4 regions of the Shewanella sp. Isolate7 genome follow, and region 3 is predicted to be linked to each of the others. Evidence: predicted binding sites of a transcription regulator. Region 3 holds the regulator's gene; each other region holds the start of a gene.
The links. Region 3 encodes sigma-54, which starts transcription at its own class of promoters, with help from an activator protein. Its sites were predicted from a motif close to GTTGGCACGNNNNTNGNNT; they were not measured.

Region 1 (4,200 bases), on a different contig from region 3:
TTAATCCATTAAATACTCAGGTTGCGCCAAACAGTTCGACCCAGAGCGCCAAGACGGTGGCGCCTCAGGCTTCCAGTAGTCAGGCAACCACCCAGACCACGGGAAATCCTTTTCTCGACAGCATGCGCCTGCAAGAGGAGTCGTCGATTCCTGAGGCCAAGAGCCAGGAGCTGACCCAGGAGGATTTCTTCTCCTTACTCAGTCAGCAGTTGTCGATGCAAGATCCGTTTAAGCCGGTGGATAACGACCAGATGATCGCTCAGATGGCATCCTTCTCTACCGTGGACGGCATCACTAAGCTCAACGAGGAGATCGTCAATCTTAATACTGTGATGACCTCGAGTCAGGCGTTGCAGGCCTCGGGACTAGTAGGACAGAAGGTGTTGATCCCATCGGATACCGGGCATATTTCGGCGGAAGAGCCTGTGCTGAAAGGGGTGATCAGTACGCCAGAGCCTATCGAGTCGATCACGGTACGCATCGAAGATGAGAAGGGGCAGTTGGTTAAGACCTTCACCGTCGACGGCAGTGATGGCGGCAACATCGATGTGGCCTGGGATGGACTGGATAAGGATGGGGAACCCGTTGCCAGCGGTAATTATTCCATCAAGGCATCGGGCAAAGTCGATGGTAAGAGTGAAGATTTAGCCGTATCGACCTACGCTCACGTGACGAGTGTTTCGCTGGGGACGGCAAGTACCGGCGCGATTCTCAACTTGAGAGGCATAGGCGGTATCAAACTCGGTGATGTTCTGGCCGTGTCTGAAACCTAGACAAAGCAGAGCGTTAGGGCATTTAGGTCCAGAACAGATAACAAATTTTTAGTGAGGTGATTTATGTCATTTAACATTGCATTGAGTGGTATCGCGGCGGCGCAAAAAGATCTCAATACCACGGCGAATAACATCGCCAACGTGAACACCACAGGCTTTAAGGAGTCGCGCGCCGAGTTCGCCGACGTGTATGCCAGTTCTATTTTTGCCAACAGCAAGACCACAGTCGGTGGCGGTGTGACCACAGCCCAGGTGGCTCAGCAGTTCCAGCAGGGCAGTCTGCAATTTACCAGCAATGCGCTGGATATGGCGATCAATGGCGGTGGTTTCTTTGTCACCTCATCAGAAGTGGGCTCGCAAGATCTCTCCTACACTCGCGCCGGTGCCTTTAAGGTGGACGCCGACAGCTACTTGGTTAACTCGGCCGGTGCCTATCTGCAGACCTTCCCAGTCGATAAGGATGGTAACTCGACCTCGGTGAGCCTCACCACCACTCAGCCGGTGAAGATCCCCGATACCGCGGGTAGCCCGCAGAAAACCGACAACATCGGCATTCAGATGAACCTCAATGCGGGTGAGTCTACTCTAGATCCAGCTAACTTTAATCCGAACGACCCAGACACCTACAACAATTCGACCTCGGTCACCATGTATGACTCGCTAGGTGAGCCCCATATCCTGACCACCTATTTCGTGCGCCCACCCCAGGCGGCCTATACCGGCACCAGTAACTGGGTGGCCTTCTACGCGGTAGACGGTAAGCAGGTCGATCTTGCAGGCGCCGCGGGCACCTATGGTCGCGATACCACGGGTGACGGTGTGGCCGACTCGTCCGGCACGGCGGTTAATTCCAGCGGCTGGAAGGGCTCAGTGCTGTCGTTCAACGACACTGGTGCCTATATAGGTAGTGATCCTGCGGTGATCACTACAGAGACGCTCGGGGTCAGTGGCGCCAACGTGTTAGGCCCTGGTACAGACGGCAGCCAGACGCTAACCCTCAACTTCAACAGCCCGACCCAGTACGCTTCACCGTTCGAGGTGACCGAGCTGAGTCAGGACGGTACTACCGTTGGTCGTCTGACTAACGTGGAAGTGGGCGCCGATGGTTTGATCAACGCCAGCTACAGCAATGGCTCAACCGTACCGCTGGCCCGTGTCGCCTTGGCGCGCTTCTCAAACGAGCAGGGACTGACTCAGGTGGGTAATACTGCTTGGAAGGAGAGCCTGGATTCTGGTCCGGCACTGGCAGGTGAAGCCAACAGCGGTACCTTCGGTAGCATTCGTTCCTCGGCGCTTGAGCAGTCAAACGTGGATCTGACCACAGAGCTGGTGGACCTTATCTCGGCCCAGCGTAACTTCCAAGCTAACTCGCGTACGCTGGAGGTTAACAATACCCTGCAGCAGACGGTACTGCAGATCCGTTAATCCCTTAGTGAAATGTGTTGCCCAAGCGGCAACACATTTCCGCTTCACTTGCCGCTTAGCTTTTCCTCCCTTCGCTTCATTTCTATCTGCTTGATTTAAGCAGTCTAACCAAATCCATTGCTTGGCATGATGTTTGCTTTGTTCTGTTATTAGACAGTTTTAGTTGAAACATTGACGGAGCAGCAAGTGGATAAATTACTCTATGTCGCCATGAGTGGCGCCAAGCAGAATATGCATTCGCTGGCAGTGCGTGCCAACAACCTTGCCAACGCCAATACCGACGGCTTCAAGTCGGATCTTGAGCAGGCCAGATCAATGCAGGCCTTTGGCGAAGGCTTGCCGACGCGTGTGTTTTCCATGACAGAGAACCCGTCGGCCAACTTTGCCGCCGGCCCTATCAAGACCACGGGCCGGGATCTCGATATCGCGGTGAAGGGTGATGGTTGGATAGCCGTACAGGCCGTCGATGGTAGCGAAGCCTACACCCGCTCAGGCAGCTTGAGTTTCGATACCTCGGGTCTGCTGCGAAATGATAGAGGCAACCCCATTATGGGAGATGCCGGTCCCATCGTATTACCGCTTCCTATCGAGAAGGTCGAGATTGCCCAAGATGGCACCATCTCGGTCAGACCGCTTGGCTCTACCGCCGAGGTGATCGAGGAAGTTGGCCGCATCAAGTTAGTCAACCCTGGCAATCAAAACCTGATGCGTGGAGAGGACGGTCTGTTCCGTCAAATGTCTGGCGTGAATGCCGCGGCCGATCCCAATGTTGCCGTGGAGAGTGGGGCTATTGAGGGCAGCAATGTCAATGCCGTCGACGAGATGGTCTCTTTAATCGATCTGCAGCGTCAGTTTGAGATGCAGGTCAAGATGATGAAAACCGCCGAAGAGATGGATCAAGCCTCTTCGTCATTAATGCGCATTAGTTAGGAGATAGATTATGCATCCGGCGTTATGGATTAGTAAGACTGGCTTAGATGCCCAGCAAACAGATATCTCGGTGATCTCCAACAATGTGGCGAACGCGAGCACAGTTGGATACAAGAAGAGCCGAGCCGTCTTCGAAGACCTGCTCTATCAAACCGTCAACCAGGCGGGGGGGATCAGCGCCTCTAATACTAAGCTACCCAACGGCCTGAACATAGGTGCGGGGACCAAGGTGGTGGCGACTCAGAAGATGTTCACCCAGGGCAATATGCTGACCACAGATAACTCACTGGATCTGATGATCGAAGGTCCGGGTTTCTTCGAGGTGCAGCTGCCCGACGGTACCACTGCCTATACCCGTAACGGTCAATTTACCCTGGACGATACCGGGCAGATAGTGACCCCAGGCTCGGGTTATGTGCTGCAGCCTGCCATCACCATCCCAGATGATGCCACTAGCATCACCGTCTCTGCAGAAGGTGAGGTGTCGGTAAAGACCCCAGGCGCGGCGGAAAACCAGGTGGTAGGCCAGCTGAGCATGTCAGACTTTATCAATCCGAGCGGCCTGGACCCTATGGGGCAGAACCTCTATCTGGAAACCGGTGCCAGCGGCACGCCTATTCAGGGCACGGCATCACTGGATGGTATGGGCGCCATTCGTCAGGGGGCGCTCGAAACCTCTAACGTTAACGTGACCGAAGAGCTGGTGAACCTGATCGAGAGTCAGCGTATCTACGAAATGAACTCTAAGGTGATCTCGGCCGTCGACCAGATGCTCTCTTACGTCAATCAGAATTTGTAGAGGTTTGATATGACTAAGTTTGAATTGACTAAGTTTGATATGGCTAGGTCATTCGTCTTAGTGGTCGCGCTGGCGTTGGTGGGCTGTGCCTCAACCAACCAGAAGCCGATCGCCGACGATCCCTATTATGCTCCCGTGTATCCCGAGGCGCCGCCGACCAAGATCGCCGCCACGGGCTCCATGTATCAGGACAGCCAGGCCTCAAGCCTCTATTCGGACATCAAGGCGCTTAAGGTTGGCGACATCATTACCGTGATCCTGCAAGAGTCGACC
Region 2 (4,200 bases), on a different contig from region 3:
CGTCGCCATGGGGTTTGTGACGCTGCTAATCATGCAGACCTTCGTGCTGACCGGCCAGATCATCGGCATGCAGACCAGCCTAGGTTTTGCCTCCATGGTGGATCCCGGCTCGGGGCAGCAGACCCCGGTTATCGGTAACTTCTTCTTGCTGCTGACCACCATGATCTTTCTCGCTGTGGATGGTCACCTGGTGATGATCCGCATGCTGGTGGCGAGCTTCGATACCATTCCCGTGTCGATGCAGGGGATCAGCATCGCCAGCTATCGGCGCCTGGCAGAGTGGGGCGCCTATATGTTCGGCGCGGCGCTGACCATGTCTATCTCGGCGATCGTTGCGCTCTTGCTGATTAACCTCTCTTTTGGGGTGATGACCCGCGCCTCGCCGCAACTTAACATCTTCGCCATCGGTTTTCCCGTGACCATGGTGAGTGGTTTGATTATTCTCTGGTTGACCCTGACGCCTATCATGGCGCATTTCGACGAGGTCTGGCGTTCGGCCCAGTTGTTGCTGTGCGATCTGGTGCAGCTGCAATGTAGTACGGCTAGGAGTTTCTGATGGCCGATAACGATACCAGTCAGGAGAAGACCGAAGAGGCGACCCCCAGGCGACGCGAACAGGCGCGAGAGAAGGGGCAGGTCGCCCGATCTAAGGAGCTGGGCACCTCTGCCGTGCTGATGTCGGCGGCGGTGGGCTTTGCCGTTATTGGGCCGAGCCTGGGGCAGTCATTGATGAGCGTGATGACGAATCTGTTTACCATGAGCAGACCGGAGATCTACGACACCAACAGCATGTTCAACATCTGGATGATGGTCTTCAGCGAGCTGGCGATCCCTATGGCCAGCTTCGTGCTGTTTCTCGCCTTTGTTGCCTTCCTGGGGAATGTTGTGCTCGGCGGCATCACCTTCTCGGCCAAGGCTTTCATGCCGAAGGGCAACAAGATGAACCCCATCAGTGGCTTTAAGCGCATGTTTGGGGTGCAGGCCTTGGTGGAGCTAACTAAGGGGATCGCCAAGTTCTCCGTGGTGGCCCTGATGGCCTATCTGCTGCTCAGTTATTACTTTACCGATATTCTTACCCTGTCCCAGGGACACCTGCCGGGCAACGTCTATAACGCACTGGATCTGCTGGTGTGGATGTTTATCGTGCTCTGCTCCTCTACCGTGATTATTGTGGTGATCGACGTGCCGTTTCAGATCTGGAACCATAACAAACAGCTGCGGATGACCAAGCAGGAGATCAAGGACGAGTATAAAGATACCGAGGGCCAGCCCGAGGTGAAGGGCAGGGTGCGTCAGATGCAGCGTGAGATGGCGCAGCGGCGCATGATGGCCGAGGTGCCCAATGCCGACGTGATTGTGGTCAACCCCGAGCACTATGCGGTGGCGGTAAAATATGATGTGACCAAGGCCGCCGCGCCCTATGTGCTCGCCAAAGGGGTGGATGATGTGGCTTTTAAGATACGTGAGATCGCCCGTGAACATGACGTGGCCATCGTCTCTGCGCCGCCACTGGCCAGGGCCATCTATCACACCACCAAGATAGATCAGGAGATCCCCGAGGGCCTGTTTACTGCCGTTGCCCAGGTACTGGCCTATGTCTTCCAGCTGCGTCAGTATCAGCAAAAAGGCGGTAAGCGGCCAACGCCTATCCCTGTCAATCAGCCTATCCCCGACGAGTTAAAGTACTAAAGTTCAAGAAGATTCTCGCCTTGCTGCTCATCGCCTTGTCCGTTGTTTGAGCGAATGTTATTCACTTGTGTTATACCAATCGTAATAAATAATTGATCATTCTAGCTTGTTAAAACGCTCGATAACTGTATTAGTATTTTTAATTGTAGAATAACTACTTATCTAAAAATCCTGCTTTGTTCTCAAGCGTTTTTCCTGCGCTATTTCTGATCACATGTTTACTGTGATTGGTATTAAAGCTGGCCGAGAGCGCCTTAAGTTGGCGTACTTTTTGCTGAATCCTAGCTAGATGTCAAAGTTCAGGCGCTAGATTGATGGATTTGAAAGCAAGCTTAGGTCAACTAAAACAGGTAAAACCCGCCAACTTCAAAGGGATAGGCACACCTATCTTGGTACTTGCGGCGCTGGCGATGATCGTCTTGCCCATGCCAGCCTTTCTGCTGGATATCCTGTTCTCCTTTAATATCGCGTTAGCGCTGGTCGTCCTGCTGGTCGCCATCTATACCGATCGCCCCTTAGACTTTGCCGCTTTCCCAACGGTTCTGCTTGTCGCCACCCTGCTGCGTTTGGCGCTTAACGTCGCCTCGACCCGTATCGTATTGCTCGAGGGTCATAACGGTGGTGACGCCGCGGGTAAGGTGATCGAAGCCTTTGGCTCGGTGGTAATCGGCGGTAACTATGCCGTGGGTCTGGTGGTGTTTCTTATCCTGATCATCATTAACTTCGCCGTGGTGACCAAGGGTGCAGGACGTATCTCAGAGGTGAGTGCCCGCTTTACCCTAGATGCCATGCCTGGTAAGCAGATGGCTATCGATGCCGACCTTAATGCCGGGGTCCTTAACCAAGATCAGGCGCGTATTCGCCGCGCCGAAGTGACCAAGGAAGCCGACTTCTACGGCGCGATGGACGGTGCCTCTAAGTTTGTAAAAGGGGATGCGATCGCGGGCATCATGATTCTGGTGATCAACATCCTGGGTGGTTTCGTCATAGGTATGGCCCAGCACGGCCTGGACTTCTCCTCTGCGGTCGAGATCTACACCTTGCTGACTATCGGTGATGGCTTGGTGGCGCAGATCCCTGGCCTCTTGCTCTCCATCGCCGCGGCCTTGATGGTGACTCGTCAAAACGAATCTGGCGACATGGGTCAGATGGTGATGAGTCAGATGTTCGACAATCCCAAATCACTGGCCATCGCCGCCGGCGTGCTGCTGATCATGGGTATCGTGCCTGGTATGCCTCATTTTGCCTTCTTAACCTTCGGCATCATTACCGCAGCGGGCGCCTATTTTCTGCATCGTAAGAAAGATCTCGATAGGCAGCGTGCCCTGGAGATCGCCAAGACCTCGCCGGCAACCCCGGGTGATGCCAAGTCCAAAGAGCTTAGCTGGGATGATGTGCAGCAGGTCGATACCATCGGCCTGGAGGTGGGCTATCGCCTGATCCCTCTGGTGGACAAGGGCCAGGGTGGTGAGCTACTCGGCCGCATCAAGGGCGTACGTAAGAAGCTGTCTCAGGAGCTGGGCTTCCTGGTACCCGCGGTGCATATTCGCGATAACTTAGACCTTGCGCCAAACACCTATCGCATCTCGCTGATGGGGGTGGCCTCCGGCGAGGCGGATATTCGTCACGACTGTGAGCTGGCCATCAACCCTGGCCAGGTCTACGGCAAGCTGGATGGCGTCGAGACCACAGACCCGGCCTTCGGACTTGAGGCGGTATGGATAGCACCTGAGCTAAGAGAACACGCTCAGACCTTAGGCTATACGGTCGTTGATGCCGCCACGGTAGTAGCCACTCACCTGAGTCAGCTATTGACCAACAATGCCTCTAAGCTGCTGGGTTACGAAGAGGTGCAGCAGCTGATGGATATGCTGGCCAAGCATTCGCCTAAGCTGGTCAGCGGCTTTATTCCCGATGTCTTGCCGCTGGGCACTGTGGTCAAGGTGATGCAGAACCTGCTTAATGAAGGCGTCTCCATTCGCGATCTTAAGACAATCGTTCAGACGCTACTCGAGTACGGGCCTAAGAGTAACGATACCGAAGTGCTCACCGCCGCCGTACGTATTGCGCTTAAACGCATGATTGTACAAGAAATAAGCGGGCCAGAGCCGGAAATTCCTGTCATTACTTTGGCGCCTGAATTGGAACAGATGTTGCATCAGTCTATGCAGGCAACGGGAGGCGAGGGGCCGAATATCGAACCTAGCCTTGCCGAGAGGATGCAAAAGTCGTTACTCGACGCATCCCAGCGTCAGGAGATGGTGGGTCAGCCAGCCATCCTACTGACTTCGGGTATGTTACGTTCGACGCTGTCGCGTTTTGTTAAACATACGATTCCAAATCTAAGGGTGATCTCTTACCAAGAGGTACCCGATGAGAAACAAATTCGCATCGTATCGGCGGTCGGCCAGTAGAGGGTATTTAAGTGAAAATTAAACGTTTTTTGGCGAAAGATATGCGCTCTGCATTGGCCCAGGTAAAAGAGACTTTAGGCTCGGATGCGGTGATCAT
Region 3 (4,200 bases):
AATACTATGATTATGACATCCGACAGAAGCATTCGGGTCACAGGGCAAGATTTCCTCATTACCGGGGAAGGCTTATATGCCGATCTCAACGCACAAAATATACGACTGACGAGTCAGGTAGAAGGAACATATGAAACTAAATAGCCTTATTCTTGCTGGCCTGCTGTCCCTGGTCAGTATTGGCGCCCACGCCGAGGTAAACGACCTGCTGCAAGAGGTTAAGATCTCTGCCGCCAGCCAGGAAGCCGACATCAAGAACAACCAGATCATCTTCCACGGTCCGGTAGAAGTCACACAAGGCTCAATCAAGATTTTGGCCAGTAAGCTGCGCGCCTTCAGCAAAGAGAAGAATAGCGGCAAGATCCTCATCGCCACCGGCAACCCAGCCACCTACTCTCAGGTGATGGAAGATGGCCGCCCAGCATCTGCCAGTGCCAAGGAGATACGCTACGAGCTTTCCAGCCGCACCCTGACACTGATCGGCGACGCCACCCTGGAACAGGAAGGCAGCCAGGTCACAGGTTCGCAGATCCGCTACAACATAGAGCAGCAACAGCTGATCGCCGAGAGCAGCGGCAAAGACAGAGTGATCACCATCATTCAGCCTGAGAACTATCAGGAGCAGATCCAGCCAGAACAGAAACCCGAACAGCCCAAACAGGAAAAGCAATGACACACCTAACCTTGAAGGCGGAGAACCTCGCCAAGAGCTATAAGAGTCGTGCCGTTGTCCAAGACGTGAGCCTCACGGTCAAGACCGGGCAGATCGTCGGCCTGCTGGGGCCAAACGGCGCCGGCAAGACCACCACCTTCTACATGGTCGTCGGATTGGTGCAGAGCGACAAGGGCCGCATCTTTATCGACGATGACGACCTGACGCTGGATCCCATGCACCTGCGCGCCCGCAAGGGCATAGGTTATCTGCCTCAGGAAGCCAGCATCTTTCGTAAGCTCTCGGTACGCGACAACATCATGGCCGTACTGCAGACCCGCAGCGATCTGAACAACGACGGCCGCGAAGAGGAACTGGAACACCTGCTGGAAGAGTTCCATATCACCCACATCCGTGACAGCCACGGCATGGCACTCTCAGGTGGTGAACGTCGCCGGGTAGAGATCGCCAGGGCGCTGGCCGCCAACCCTAAGTTTATTCTTCTCGACGAGCCTTTCGCCGGGGTCGATCCCATCTCGGTCATCGACATCAAGAAGATCATCGAGCAGCTTAAGAATCGTGGCCTGGGGGTGTTGATCACCGACCATAATGTGCGCGAAACACTAGATGTCTGTGAGAAAGCCTATATCGTCAGCCATGGTAATCTGATCGCCGAAGGCACACCCGCCGAAATCTTAGACAACCAGCAAGTACGAGCAGTGTACTTAGGTGAACAATTCAAGCTATAGTTAATCTTATAACGGGGCCACACAGAAAAACCTATCTTAGATTGTGGCCTTAGCGACTATTCGATATATTTGTCCGGCACATATAGCCAGAGCTTTCTCATTTTATAATTAGAAACAAGGGAATAGCAGTACGATGAAAGCGTCACTTCAGCTCAAAATGGGTCAGCATCTCACCATGACGCCCCAGCTACAACAGGCCATTCGTCTGTTGCAGTTGTCGTCATTAGAGTTGCAGCAGGAGATCCAGCAGGCATTAGAATCTAACCCGCTACTGGAGTTGGACGAAGAGCAGGAGAGCGCCAATGTCGAGCTGCAAGATGATACCGTCAGCGACAACTTCGATAACAAGTACGACGACAAGATAGAGCTGGATTCGAGCCAGGATAATTCAGGTGTCGAGACCTCTGACGCCCTGACCCAGGACTCCATGCCAGACGAGCTGCCGGTCGATACCACCTGGGACGAGGTCTATACCGCCTCGCCCAACTCCAGCTCGGGCGCCATGCGTGACGACGACATGCCTTTTCAGGGTGAAACCAGCGAAGGCCTGTATGAACACCTTGAGTGGCAGAAGAACCTGACCCCCTTTTCCGATAACGATCTGGCCATCGCCACCGCCATCATAGATGCCATCGACGAGCGTGGTTACCTGACCCAGACCTGTGAAGATATTCTCGAAGCCATGGGCGATCCTGAGATCGAACTCGACGAGGTCGAGGCTGTACTCAAGCGGGTACAACACTTCGATCCCATCGGCGTGGCGGCGAGGGATCTCAGCGAATGCCTGACGATTCAGCTCGCCCAATACAGCGACGACACGCCGCACATCGCCAACGCCCGCATGCTGATCAAGGAACATCTGGATCTCATCGCCGGCCGCGACTTCCGTCTGTTGATGCGCAAGACCAAGCTCAAAGAAGATGACCTAAGGGATGCCATCGCCCTGATCCAGACACTCAATCCCCGTCCCGGTCTCGCCATCACCGCCAGCCGCGACGAGTATGTGATCCCGGATGTGACCGTCACCAAGAAGAAGGGGCGCTGGGTGGTCGAGCTTAATCCCGACAGCATGCCCAAGATCAACGTCAATCAGCAGTATGCCGCCATGGCGCGCAGCACCAAGAGCCAGGCGGATGGCCAGTTTATTCGTGGCCACCTGCAGGAAGCCAAATGGTTCCTTAAGAGCCTGGAGAGCCGCAACGAGACCCTGCTCAAGGTGACCAACTGTATCGTCGACTTCCAACAAGGCTTCTTCGAATTTGGTGAAGAGGCGATGAAGCCCATGGTACTGAACGACATTGCCGAGGCGGTGGAGATGCACGAGTCCACCATCTCACGTGTGACCACACAAAAATATATGCATACCCCGAGAGGGATCTTCGAACTCAAATACTTCTTCTCCAGTCACGTCGGTACCGACGATGGCGGAGAGTGCTCTTCAACAGCAATACGCGCCTTCATCAAGAAGCTGGTTGCTGCGGAAAACCAGAAAAAGCCATTGAGCGACAGCAAGATGGCTCAACTCTTGGCCGAACAGGGTATCAAGGTAGCTAGACGCACCATTGCCAAGTATCGCGAAGCGATGCTGATACCGCCGTCGAATCAGCGCAAGAGCTTATAAAACAAACCTGGAAACTGGAGGACTATCTTTATGCAAATAAACCTGACTGGGCACCATATCGAGATCACCCAATCTCTACGAAGCTACATCGAAGAGAAATTCACAAAGCTTGAACGTCATTTCGATCAGATCAATAATGTGCACGTTGTATTAAATGTCGAAAAGTTGCAACAGAAGGTTGAGGCAAAGTTACATCTCCGCGGCGGAGAAGTGTTCGCAACATCCGAACATGCGGACATGTATGCCGCGATAGACTCCCTGATTGACAAACTCGATCGTCAGGTCATTAAACACAAAGAGAAGCTTACTAAACATTAACGATGGAACTGAGTACCATCCTGCGGCCGGAGTGCACCACCTGCGCCACTCCGGGCAGTAAGAAAAAGGTACTGGAGCTTATCAGCGACTTAGCCGCTGTCCAGTACCCTACCCTCTCCTCTCAAGAAATTTTTGAAAGCCTTCTGGCTCGAGAGAAAATGGGCAGCACAGGTATAGGCAATGGTATCGCGATTCCTCACGGGCGGCTGACCAACATAGATCAACCCGTGGCCGTACTGGTGAAATGTGCTGAACCAATCGCATTCGATGCCATTGACAATCAGCCCGTCGATATCCTTTTTGCATTATTAGTGCCCGCAGATCAATGCGAGCAACATCTTAGCACCCTGGCCGCCATGGCCGAGAAGCTCAATGATAAGGCGATCATTAAGCAGCTAAGAAAGACCCAAGATGAATCCGAACTCTATCAGGTGATCACCCAATGAAATTGGTTTTGGTATCAGGACGCTCAGGATCGGGAAAATCCGTCGCGCTTAGGGTCTTAGAAGATCTAGGCTATTACTGTGTCGATAATCTGCCACTGCAGATGATGGAGTCCCTGCTGGAGCAGCTCAAGGGACGCAACGATCTCGTGGCCATCAGTGTCGACGTGCGCAATATGCCGAGCGAAGAGATCCAGCTGGAAAAGCAGCTGGCCAAGCTTCCCAAAGATACCGAAATCTTAAGTTTCTTCCTGAACTCCAGCGACAGCGTGCTGCTCAAGCGCTATAGCGAGACCCGCAGACTACACCCGCTGTCACGCTCTAAGGTCTCCCTCAAGGAGGCGATACAGCTCGAAGGTAAGTTACTGGATCCCATCGCTAAACTGGTGGATCACTACATAGATACCTCCAACCTCA
Region 4 (4,200 bases), on a different contig from region 3:
TGGTGGAGGTAAGACTACCTTTCTTCATGTATTAGAACTCATTAAATAATAGGAAAAAATCGGAAATTTGGACTATCATACTTGTTTAGCAATCGCTGATAAAATTAACAATGTGGTAAAAATGTGACCAACAACACATTCACATTATGATCTGCCTCAAGTTTTAACCCGGATACCCCATAAGGGGTATATTTTTAACGGGGTTAAGGGACTAACTTTGGCCCTGGAGATGTTGTGGTTTTAAAGACTACTATAAAAAAGTAACACGGAGATGAGATGGTGAGAACATTAACAACAAAAACCTTTGCACTGAGTGCTTTGGTCGCCGCTGGCCTGATGGCTACCGGCGTTATGGCAAGCGACAAGACCGAGCCACGCAATGAAGTCTACAAAGACAAGTTTTCAAAGCAGTACAACAGCTGGCATGACACTGCCGAAAGCAAAGAAGTTGTCGATATGCTTGAAGAGGTTCCTAGCCTAGTCGTATTGTGGGCAGGTTATGGTTTCGCGAAAGATTACAATGCGCCACGTGGTCACATGTATGCGGTAACTGACGTACGCAATACACTGCGTACCGGTGCGCCTAAGTCTGCAGAAGATGGTCCAATGCCGATGGCATGTTGGTCTTGTAAGAGCCCAGACGTACCGCGCGTTATCGAAGAGCAGGGCGAAGATGGCTACTTTACTGGTAAGTGGTACAAAGGCGGCGCCGAAATCGTTAACACTATCGGTTGTTCAGACTGTCACGAGAAAGGCTCTTCTAAGCTACGCATGTCACGTCCATTCGCCGAGCGCGCAATGGCTACACTAGGCACACCGTTTGACAAGGCTTCTAAGAAAGACAAGCAGTCTATGGTTTGTGGCCAGTGTCACGTAGAGTACTACTTCGAGAAGACCAAAGATCGTAAGGGCTTCGTGAAATTCCCATGGGATATGGGTACAACCGTTGAGCAGATGGAAGTCTACTACGACAACATGGAGTTCAAAGACTGGACACATGCTGTTTCTAAGACGCCTATGCTGAAAGCACAGCACCCAGGTTATGAAACTTGGCAGCTGGGTGTACACGGTAAGAACAATGTGACCTGTACCGACTGTCACATGCCTAAAGTGAAGAATGCTGAAGGCCGTAAGTTTACAGACCATAAGGTAGGTAATCCATTCGATCGCTTCGAAGAGACTTGTGCGACTTGTCATACTCAAAGCAAAGAGTTCATGGTTAACCTAACTAAAGAACGTAAAGCGAAAGTCGCTGAGCTTAAAGCACGAGCTGAATCTCAGTTAGTTAAAGCACACTTCGAAGCTAAAGCTGCTTGGGATGCCGGTGCAACCGAAGCTGAAATGAAGCCTATCTTAATGGATATCCGTCATTCACAATGGCGCTGGGACTATGCAACTGCCTCTCACGGTGTTGCGGCTCACGCGGCTGATGAAGCACTGCGTATATTAGGTACCTCGGTAGATAAGGCTGGTGATGCTCGCGTTAAGCTTGCTCAGCTGCTAGCGAAGAAAGGCGTCAAGCAACCTATCGCCTTCCCTGATGTCTCTACCAAGGCTAAGGCACAAGCTGCACTGGGTATGGATATGAAGAAGTTGAATGGCGACAAGGAAGAGTTCAAGAAGACTGTACTTCCTAAGTGGGATGCCGAAGCTAAGAAGCGCGAAGCAACTTACTAATTTCTCCCCCCCTGCATAGTAAAAGCCCCGGTCATCCGGGGCTTTTTTATGTCTGCTCTTATTTAATCATCTTCAATAAGGCCTTGAACCTGTCGCCGCTGGCCTCAGCCTGCAGCTCGAACAGTAGAGATTCGCTGTTGGTCAACAGCGCGCCGTGCTGCGCCATCATCTCGCAGCCCAAGATTTTGTTGGCTTGTGTTCGCGAGGAGACGGCGTCTGTCGCCAGGTGCACCTCGTAACTGTTATCCAGCAGATCCCGGCAGGTCTGATAGACGCAGATATGGGTCTCTATACCGGCGAGCAGCACCTTGGGCCTGTCATACTGGCGCAATGCCTGTCTGAAGGGCTCTGCTTGCCAGGCGCTAAAAGTTGCCTTGGCGATAGGCTGATAGTGAGGCGCAAGTAGCGCAGCTAATGCCGGGCTGGTGGCGCCTAGCTTATCGGGGAGTTGTTCGAGCCAGATGACTGGGATCTCAAACAGCTCGGCCGCCTTGATCAGTGTGATAAGCCGGGTTTCAAGTTCCTCGGCTTGGTGCATCAGGGTAGCCAGCTTTCCTTGAACATCGACGATGATCAGCACACATTCCTGTGGTTTTAACATGGGGCGCTCCTCAATGGGTGGTGACTCCATGATACCCAGATAATCCCCTCTACCAATCCGTCATAAGTCGAATAGTTGGCTGCGCTATTTCTGTGCAGTCAATGCATAGCCGCACCTATTTGGTGCATTTGTATTCAACCCTAAGTGAGCCTGTATTACTAAGTTTATGAATGTTAAGGCTTTGTAATATTGGCCTGATGATTGAATTGCCTTTGGCATCAGCAAGAATACTAAGATGAGTCGGAGGCGGTAATGAAATTAATCAGCGCAATAATCAAGCCATTCAAACTCGATGATGTGCGAGAAGCCATTGCAGGGTTGGGGATTGAGGGGATGACGGTGACCGAGGTGAAGGGATTCGGACGTCAGAAAGGCCATACTGAGCTCTATCGTGGCGCCGAATACCAGGTAGATTTTCTGCCTAAGGTCAAACTGGATATCGCGACTAAGGCTGAAAATGTCGATCACCTTATCGAGTCCATCGTGGCGGCGGCGCACACGGGCAAGATAGGCGACGGCAAGATTTTTGTGACGGATCTCGATCAGGTGATCCGTATCCGTACCGGCGAACTCGATAACGAAGCACTTTAAGGGGGAAATTCCAATGGAAGAGTTAGTAAAATTAGGTGCGACAGTATCTGAGTTGAGGTTTGCGCTCGACACCTTTTATTTCTTGATCTCAGGCGCGCTGGTGATGTGGATGGCGGCGGGCTTTGCCATGTTGGAAGCGGGCCTGGTGCGCTCTAAGAACACCACAGAGATCTTAACCAAGAACGTCTGTCTCTATTCTATCGCCTGTATCATGTATCTGGTGGTGGGTTACAACATCATGTATGTGGATAACGCCGAGGGCGGCTGGTTGCCTTCGTTCGCCAGTCTCATTGGTGCTCAGGCCAGTGATGCCGACCATGCGCTGGAGTCGGATTTCTTCTTCCAGGTGGTATTTGTGGCGACGGCTATGTCTATCGTCTCTGGCGCCGTTGCCGAGCGTATGAAGCTGTGGGCCTTCCTGATCTTCTCTGTGGTAATGACAGGGCTTATCTATCCAATCGAGGGTTACTGGACCTGGGGTGGCGGTTTCCTCTCAGAGGCGGGATTTGTCGACTTTGCCGGCAGTGGCATAGTGCACATGGCGGGCGCAGCCGCGGCGATCTCAGGCGTCTTGTTGCTCGGCGCTCGTAAGGGCAAGTATGGCCCTAACGGTCAGGTTAACCCTATCCCAGGTTCAAACCTGCCGATGGCTACCCTAGGTATGTTCATTCTGTGGATGGGTTGGTTCGGCTTTAACGGTGGCTCTCAGCTACTGGTGTCTGATGCCGAAAATGCCTCGGCGGTGGCGAAGATCTTCGTCAACACCAACTCTGCAGCCGCGTTCGGCGCCGTCTCAGCCCTGGTGGTCTGTAAGATGGTATGGGGTAAGGCGGATCTGACCATGATCTTAAACGGCGCCTTGGCGGGCCTGGTGGCGATCACCGCCGATCCGCTGTCGCCTTCGCTGCCTCTGGCCGGGGTTATCGGCCTGGTAGCCGGTGGTCTGGTGGTCTTCTCTATCGTGATGTTCGATCGAATCAAGATTGACGATCCTGTCGGCGCGATTTCGGTACACGGTGTTGCCGGTCTGTTTGGTCTGGTGTTAGTGCCACTATCAAATGCCGATGCGACGCTGTTGGGTCAGCTCTATGGTGCGGCTGTTATCTTCGCCTGGGTGTTCTCGGCTTCTTTTGCGGCCTGGTATCTACTCAAGGTCACCATGGGTATCCGTGTCTCTGAAGAGGAAGAGTACAACGGCATGGACGCATCGGATTGTGGTATCGATGCCTATCCTGAGTTTGTCTCGCTCAAGAGCGCCAGCTGATACTCCTCTAGACTAGATAGTCTGATAAACAGGGTCCGTGCCTCATGGTGCGGACCCTGTTTTTTGT

Region 1: the regulator sigma-54 is predicted to act here: its motif matches at 2,319-2,337, upstream of flgF (flagellar basal-body rod protein FlgF).
Region 2: the regulator sigma-54 is predicted to act here: its motif matches at 1,948-1,966, upstream of flhA (flagellar biosynthesis protein FlhA).
Region 4: the regulator sigma-54 is predicted to act here: its motif matches at 2,467-2,485, upstream of L1D47_RS08255 (P-II family nitrogen regulator).

The regions. Positions count from the first base shown of each region.
Region 1 covers NZ_JAKEVJ010000069.1:8,744-12,943, forward strand. The annotation lists gene flgD (flagellar hook assembly protein FlgD) at 1-773, shown strand, start outside; gene flgE (flagellar hook protein FlgE) at 837-2,198, shown strand; gene flgF (flagellar basal-body rod protein FlgF) at 2,385-3,128, shown strand; gene flgG (flagellar basal-body rod protein FlgG) at 3,139-3,927, shown strand; gene flgH (flagellar basal body L-ring protein FlgH) at 3,967-4,200, shown strand, end outside.
Region 2 covers NZ_JAKEVJ010000048.1:18,152-22,351, reverse strand. The annotation lists gene fliR (flagellar biosynthetic protein FliR) at 1-556, shown strand, start outside; gene flhB (flagellar biosynthesis protein FlhB) at 556-1,689, shown strand; gene flhA (flagellar biosynthesis protein FlhA) at 2,004-4,103, shown strand; gene flhF (flagellar biosynthesis protein FlhF) at 4,115-4,200, shown strand, end outside.
Region 3 covers NZ_JAKEVJ010000003.1:65,684-69,883, reverse strand. The annotation lists gene lptC (LPS export ABC transporter periplasmic protein LptC) at 1-144, shown strand, start outside; gene lptA (lipopolysaccharide transport periplasmic protein LptA) at 131-673, shown strand; gene lptB (LPS export ABC transporter ATP-binding protein) at 670-1,401, shown strand; gene L1D47_RS01385 (RNA polymerase factor sigma-54) at 1,535-3,022, shown strand; gene hpf (ribosome hibernation promoting factor) at 3,053-3,340, shown strand; gene ptsN (PTS IIA-like nitrogen regulatory protein PtsN) at 3,343-3,786, shown strand; gene rapZ (RNase adapter RapZ) at 3,783-4,200, shown strand, end outside.
Region 4 covers NZ_JAKEVJ010000025.1:63,740-67,939, reverse strand. The annotation lists gene narQ (nitrate/nitrite two-component system sensor histidine kinase NarQ) at 1-28, opposite strand, end outside; gene nrfA (ammonia-forming nitrite reductase cytochrome c552 subunit) at 277-1,677, shown strand; gene L1D47_RS08260 (hydrolase) at 1,736-2,278, opposite strand; gene L1D47_RS08255 (P-II family nitrogen regulator) at 2,531-2,869, shown strand; gene L1D47_RS08250 (ammonium transporter) at 2,883-4,133, shown strand.